One region of the Gordonia sesuvii genome, then DNA from elsewhere that is predicted to be linked to it. Evidence: predicted binding sites of a transcription regulator. Region 1 holds the regulator's gene; the other holds the start of a gene.
The links. The regulator LexA, encoded in region 1, represses DNA repair genes until DNA is damaged. The targets are predictions, from matches to a motif close to CGAACANNTGTTCG.

Region 1 (3,662 bases):
CCGGCGCCGTCGGATCGCCTGCCCCTCGTCGGCGACACGCGAGTCGATGACCTTGGTGTCTTCGTACCTGCAAAACGGGCAGCGCATGTCGTCCTCACGCACATCTCGGGACACACCGGCGCACCGGACACCCGCCGCGCCGTGCCGGTTCCCGGCCGGACCCTGTGCCATCGAGGATACCGTCCGGGTCTCAGCGGTACGCGGGGGCGATCAACGCCTGACCCACACGCAGGCCCGAACCCGGCAGATCGTTGCGCTCGACGATCTGCGCGATGACCGCATCCCGCGGCACACCCGGGGCGACCCGGTCCGCGATCGAACTCAGCGAATCGCCTTGCCGGACATGCACGACCTCGGTACCCACCGGGGCCGGCTCGACCGAGGCCGCGTAGTCGGACCCGACGATCGCAACGACCCACACCACCAGCGCGAGCGCGGCACCGACGAGGACGGAGGCGGCGGTGGCACGTCGGCGCGCGATGACGTTCCGGTCGACCACCGGTGCGTCACAACGGGTACCGGAGACATACGCCCCTGGACGCGCCGACTGACCGACGGGTCGCCGATCGGCCGGACGAACCGGCGCGTGAGCACCGCCACGCGGTGGTCGGGTCACCGGCGCCCCGACCCGGCCCGCACGGTGCGGGTTCCCGACGGACTGCCGACCGGACGGCCGGGCGGACTGAATCAGTTCTGTCGTGCTGATGGTCGGGGTGCTGATCGTCGCGGTGCTCATCGAACGTGTCCTCCTGATCGAGTGCGGATACGGATCGGGCCCCACCGGCTCACCGGGATCGACATCGTGATCGATCACGTGTTCGATGGAACGCATGTTCGAAACCTAACACGCCACTCCGACAAAGTCTCGACACACGTCGAACACATGTTTGAACAAGGTCGAATGTTCGATTACTGTCGGCGACAGGAACAAGACAGCAGCACACAGAAAACAGCGGGACACAGAACGGCAACCGGGTCTCGATCAGCGGGATCGAACAGTGCAATCGAACAGTGGCATCGAACGGGGGCATCGAACGGTGGCATCGAGGAGTTCGCCCCGAAGCGTCCGGAACCGCAGTGCCCGGCACCGCCGGGCACTCGACAGAAAGGACTACGCAGATGACTGACAGGGCCGGTGGAAACAGATCCGGAGGACGGCGCGGCGCCGCCCGCGGGATCGATCGACCCGACACGGCAACCGGAACGTCGGATTCCGACCCGGTTGCCGACCCCGCGGCCGCGGAAGCGAGCCTCACCCCGCGTCAGCGTGGGGTCCTGGAGTACATCCGGGCGTCGGTCCGCGAGCGCGGCTATCCGCCGAGCATCCGCGAGATCGGGGACGCCGTCGGTCTCACGTCGACGTCGTCGGTCGCACACCAGCTGCGCACCCTCGAACGCAAGGGTCTGCTCAAGCGCGATGCCAATCGCCCCCGCGCGGTCAACATCCAGGACGGCGACCAGCACGTCCCGCCGGGCGGCTCGTCTGCTGCGGCCGAGAACGATGATCTGCCCACTCCGACGTTCGTCCCGGTGCTGGGACGGATCGCGGCCGGCGGACCCATCCTCGCCGAAGAGGCCGTCGAAGACGTGTTCCCCCTCCCCCGCGAACTGGTCGGTGAGGGATCGCTGTTCCTGCTACGCGTCGTCGGCGAGTCGATGATCGACGCGGCGATCTGCGACGGGGACTGGGTGGTCGTCCGACAGCAGAGCGTTGCCGACAACGGCGACATCGTCGCCGCGATGATCGACGGCGAGGCGACGGTGAAGACGTTCAAGCGCAAGGACGGTCACGTCTGGCTCATGCCGCACAACGAACTCTTCGAACCCATCCCCGGCGACGATGCCGCGATCCTCGGCAAGGTCGTCACCGTGATGCGCCGCGTCTGAGGTCGCTCCGGGCGGTCAGCTCTCCAGGGCCGCGGTCGCTGCCGCCCGCGCGGCCGCCGGGTCCGATGTGGCCAGCGCCGCGTCGGCGGCGGCCCGGCACTGGTCCGTGGTGGTCTGCGCCAATCGTGCGCCGACTGCCGCCGCCGCTGCGGGCGCCGACGACAGCGACGTCACACCGAGTCCGACGAGGACACAAGCGAGTAGCGGATCGGCGGCCGCCTCGCCGCACACACCGACCGGCTTGTCGACCTCCTGGCCCGCTCGGGCCACCCGCGCGATGAGCGCGAGAACCGCCGGCTGCCACGGGTCGGTCAGCGCCGCGAGTTCCGCCGACATGCGATCCGCCGCCATCGTGTACTGCGTGAGGTCGTTGGTCCCGATCGAGACGAAATCCACTTCCGCGAGAATGGCTTCGGCGAGGATCGCCGCAGCGGGCACCTCCACCATCACCCCGGCGACCAGGCCGCGCTCCCGGACGGGCGCGGCGAACTCGGCGGCCTCCGCGGCGGAGGCGATCATCGGCGCCATGACCCACGGAATGGGCTCGCGGCCCTGCGCGGCCGCGGCGATCGCATCCAGCTGGGCCGTCCGGATGTCCGGATGCTCACCGGCGATCCGATTACCGCGGACGCCGAGCGCCGGGTTGGCCTCATCGAGTTGCGTGACGAACTTCAGCGGTTTGTCGGAGCCGGCGTCGAGCGTGCGGATGACGACCTTCTGCCCGGGAAACGCCTCGAGAACCTCACGGTAGAGACCGGTCTGCTCCTCCACCGACGGCGCATCCGAGCGATCCAGGAAGGCCAGCTCTGTCCGGAACAGACCGACGCCCTCGACCGGATACTTCATCGCCGTGCGCGCCGACGTTCCGTCGGCGACATTGGCGAGCACGCTGACATGCCGTCCGTCCGCGGTCTGCCCGGGCCCGGACCAACTCGCGACGAGTGCCGCCATCCGCCGACTCTCCTCGACCTGCGCGGTCGCCTCGGCGGCATCCGGCTCGACCTCGAGGGTCCCGGCCGTCCCGTCCACGAGCACGGGGGTTCCGGCAGGGACATCGGCCAGGCCCGACACCGCCACCACACAAGGGATGCCGAGCTGGCGGGCGATGATCGCCGTGTGACTGGTGGGCCCGCCCAGCCGGGTGACGAGCGCGGTGATCTTTGCCGGGTCCAGTCCCGCGGTGTCGGCCGGCGCGAGGTCGTCGGCGAGCAGGACCGACGGCTCGTCGGGTTCGGGGACGCCGGGCTCGGGGACGCCCAGCAGTTCGGCGACGACCCGGTCGCGGACGTCGTTGAGATCGGTGACCCGCTCGGCCATCAGACCTCCGAGCTTGGTGAACATCGCCGCGAACTGCTCGGTGGCCAGTACCGCGGCCGCCGGTGCCGTGCTCCCCTTGGCGATCAGGCCTGATGCCGCACCCACCCAGCCACGGTCCTCGGCCAGACCGGCAGTCGCCGACAGGACTTCGGCCGCAGCGCCGGATGCATGAGATGCCCGCTCCCGCAGGCGTGCGGCCACGGTCGCCGCGGCGTCGGTGAACCGTTTGGTTTCCACTTCGCGTTCTTCGTCGGGGACCGGTGCCGCCGTGGCCGGGTCGTACACGGGTCGTTCACCGGGCCACACGGTCGGCGCATAGGCATGTCCTGCGACTACAGGCGTTCCGCTCAGTACGTGTGTGTGCTCCACCGAAATCCTCACTGTGGTCGACGGGCGTGACCCATCAATTATGCGTCTCAGCCGCCCAGAGTCACCGTTGTGATTCAAGTTACAAGAAA
Region 2 (3,662 bases), on a different contig from region 1:
TCGGTCGGGTCGTGGATTCGAACACGTACCGCTTGTTCGTCAGGTCGGTGACGGTCTGCCAGATGGTCTGCGAGGCATCGGGTTTCCCGGCATCGGGCAGCCGGAACGGCTGTGCGGCGTTGCGGATGACGCTGAACATGCTGGCGACCGCCTCCGACTGGGTGGCCGGTTGCGGCAGCCGCCGCGAATAGTAGGCCGCGCGCGCGAAGCGGTGCTCGGCCTCGGTGTCACCGGGGAGCGGCTGGTCGCCGCCGAGTCCTTCCCACCGGGTGAGCAGCTGAATCTGCTGATCGTAGGTGGGGGAGTTGGTCATCACGTGGTAGTCGCGGCTGTGGTACACCTGCGGTTCGCCGCCGACGTACTCGATGATCGCGGAGTCGCCGCCGGCGTCGTCGAGCGCAAGGTGGATGGTCGGCGGGTTGCCGCCGGTGGGATCGGGCATCTGCACCACCCGGACGTCGGTCTCCACGATCCAGTCCACCGCTTCGGCGACCGTGGCGAAGTTGTCGAGGAAGTACTGCAACCACACGGCCTGGCTCAATGCCGGGCGGCTGTCATCGGGCGTGCCGTAGTCCGACTCGGCGAGCCACAGGACATGTCCGGCGAGGCCCGCCTCGTTGATGCCGTCGACCGAGATGATGTCGAACGCCGCCGCGATGACGCTGCCGTACTTGGACGTCCAGCTCAGCTTGCCCTTCACACCGTCGTCGCGGGTGATGCCACGAGGCTGCGTCCACAGGTTGGTCATCAGATCCTTGTGGAAGTCCATGTTGCGGCCGACCAGTACGGCGCCGTCGGCGTCGGGCCAGATCACTCGGGTGCACATTGCTCGATCACCACTTCTTCGCGTGTCAGCTGTCGCTGTTCGGGTTACGCCACGGGGATTGGCCCGGGCCACGCGGAACTCTATTGCTGATCCTGTACGAGGTCTGGCCGGCGGCGACTAGTTGGCACGGATTCGTCGCTGAGCTGACGCACGATCGGCTCCGGCCGCCCACGACGGGGACGGACCAGCGGGTCCCGCCCGATGCGGCGCACCAGCGTGCGCTTCTTTCGCTGCCGTCGGCGCGGGCGAACCCCGCCGGCCGGCGGCGTGGTCGGCCGAGCCGGTGACGGTGTCTCCGGCGGGCGCGGCGCTTCACTGATCGACCCTCCGCGCAGGTAGTGCTCGAAGAGTTCGCCGACCTCGTGGATGCGGTTCACCCGCGGCGGTGGTGGCGGACCACTCACCGGATTCAGTGACCACCCCGCGCGACCCGCGTCCGGACCTTCCCGGATGATGCGTGTCGTCCATTGCCCGGGCTTGGGCCCGACCATGCGGTTGTGTCGAGGGCACGCCGGCGCGGTCTCGTCGATGTTGGTGCGACCGCCCTTTGCCCAGTCCTTCTCCGCATGGTGGATCTCCGCATGCGCGATCGGTTGCGAACAACCGGGCGTGGAACACCCACTGCCGCCGGGCTGCGCGAAGAGCGCCAGCCGCTGCGCACGACTGGCGAGTCGCTTGGAAGTTCCCAGGTAAAGCGGTTGTGCCGTATGGTCTTTGAAGACCGCCAGATGCCACTGCGCCTCGGCGGCGATCTCGAGCACGTCCTTGATCGGCAGGTGCGAACCCGTCGCGGTGGTGCCGACGCCCGCGCGCTTGCGGAGCTCGGACTCGTCGATCTTCACCACCAGGTGCGGCGGCAGACCGCGGTGGCTCTTGCCGAGTGCGCCGCCGTCGAGGACCGCCTTCAACATCGCCTCGAACGCGTCGTGGCGGCATTGCGCGGGCGTTCGCCTGTCGCGCTTCGCAGCTTCCTTCAGTTTCTCGATGTCGGCGTCGGATTCGACTCCGCTGGGCGAGTTCTCGTCGTCGGGGTTGTTCATGCCCGGTGCGGCCCACGCCGCGAACAGCACTTCGAGCATCGCTCGGGCCTTGGGGCTGAGGACGGCATCGAGTTCACTCATCGACTGCGAGTCCTGATTGCCGAGGCTCATCTGTCGGCGTTTCTTGCGGTCGGCGTCGTCGACGAGTGACCCGTCGGGGTCGATGCGCTCGAGGAGGTGGACGCCCGCGGCAGTGAGTTGTTTCGGGGTGAGCGTGCGCGCGAAGTCGGCCATCAACGCCTCGGCCGCATCCTGGACGTCGGCGGGGACGGATGACGGGATCTTGCGGATCGTCTCGATGACGACGTCGACATGCGCCGGGGCGGCATCACCATCGGCGATCGCATCGGCGAGATGCGCATAACGCGGTTCCATGAGTTCGCCTTGCAGCGAATACATCTCGGCCACGAAGCGCATGTGTGTCATGCGGCGACGCGCATCGGGTATCCGCAGCCGATGCAACATCAGATCGAGCAGTCCGCGATACCCGAGCTCGCCGACCAGGCCACGATCCGACACGTCCAGAACGCGGCGATGTCCGATGCCGCTCATCCTCCGGTAGGCGCGCTCGTGTTCTTCGGCGACCTTCATGATGGCGTCGGCAGACGTCGGTGTGGTGTCGACTGCACGGATCTGATCGAGGACGGCATGCAGCTGCTGATACAGCGCTTCCACCTCGGTGACGTGCTCTTCACTCACCTGGGCATTGTCCGACATCCTGCTGCACCCCCCGATTGCAGTCCGAACGTATGTTCGAGAGTAACCCATGTCCGGAATGTCCGCAAGGGGCAATTCTCGGGAGTGCGAAATGTCCGCCGGAAAACCCCTTGCGTCGAGGAACGCGGAGGTACTAGCGTCGCTCACGCGCTGACAACTGGTCAGCAGACGACCCTTGGAGTGATGAGCCGATGACCGTGCCGACGAGCACCGCTGTGCGCGGTGCACGGTCCATCCTCATTCACCGGGCCTCGATCTGATCCATTCACGGATCCGAGGCCCATCACAACAAGGGTCTCTACATTGTCTTCTGAACATTCTTTGACGCTCGCCGACTACGGCTGGGACGAGCAGCGCGACAACGACTTCGCGGAACACGCAGCACAGGGCCTCGTCCCCGGGCGGGTCGTCCGGGCCGAACGAGGCCAGTGCGACGTCGTCACCGCAGCTGGCCTCATCCGGGCCACCGTGCCGCCCGATTCGACCGGAGATCAGCACGTGCTGTGCACAGGCGACTGGGCGGCACTGCAACCGCCCACCGCGCAGTCCGCGGCGACCATCACGGCAATCCTCGATCGACGAAGCGCCGTCACCCGCGCCCGGGTGTCGGGCACCTCCGTCGGGCAGTTGCTGGCCGCCAACGTCGACATCGTGGCGATCGTCGTCTCCCTCGCCGACCCGCTCAAACAATCTCGCATCGAACGGCTTCTCGCCCTCGCGTGGGAGAGCGGCGGCATGCCGCTGGTGATCCTGACCAAGGCAGACCAGTGTCCCGATGCCCATCAGAAGGCGACCGAGGTCGCCGACATCGCGCCGGGCGTCAACGTGCTGGTCACCAGCGCCACGACGGGCGAGGGCATCGACGATGTCCGGGCCGCGATCACGGGCACCGTCGTCCTGCTCGGCCGGTCGGGTGCGGGGAAGTCCAGTCTCGGCAATTGCCTGCTCGGCTCGGATCTGTTGGCGATCAACACTGTTCGCGACACGGACGGCAAGGGTCGCCACACCACCGCGTGGCGCGAGCTGGTGCCGCTACCGGGCGGTGGCGTCCTGCTGGATACTCCCGGGTTGCGTGGCGT

Region 2: a site for LexA is predicted at 2,609-2,622, ahead of VZC37_RS13575 (HNH endonuclease signature motif containing protein). Genes of this name have one in related genera too.

Annotation. Positions count from the first base shown of each region.
Region 1 is NZ_JAZDUF010000002.1:595,383-599,044, forward strand. It holds gene nrdR (transcriptional regulator NrdR) at 1-87, opposite strand, end outside; gene VZC37_RS09435 (LysM peptidoglycan-binding domain-containing protein) at 191-832, opposite strand; gene lexA (transcriptional repressor LexA) at 1,120-1,887, shown strand; gene ptsP (phosphoenolpyruvate--protein phosphotransferase) at 1,903-3,573, opposite strand.
Region 2 is NZ_JAZDUF010000003.1:606,113-609,774, reverse strand. It holds gene VZC37_RS13580 (linear amide C-N hydrolase) at 1-826, opposite strand, end outside; gene VZC37_RS13575 (HNH endonuclease signature motif containing protein) at 907-2,565, opposite strand; gene rsgA (ribosome small subunit-dependent GTPase A) at 2,887-3,662, shown strand, end outside.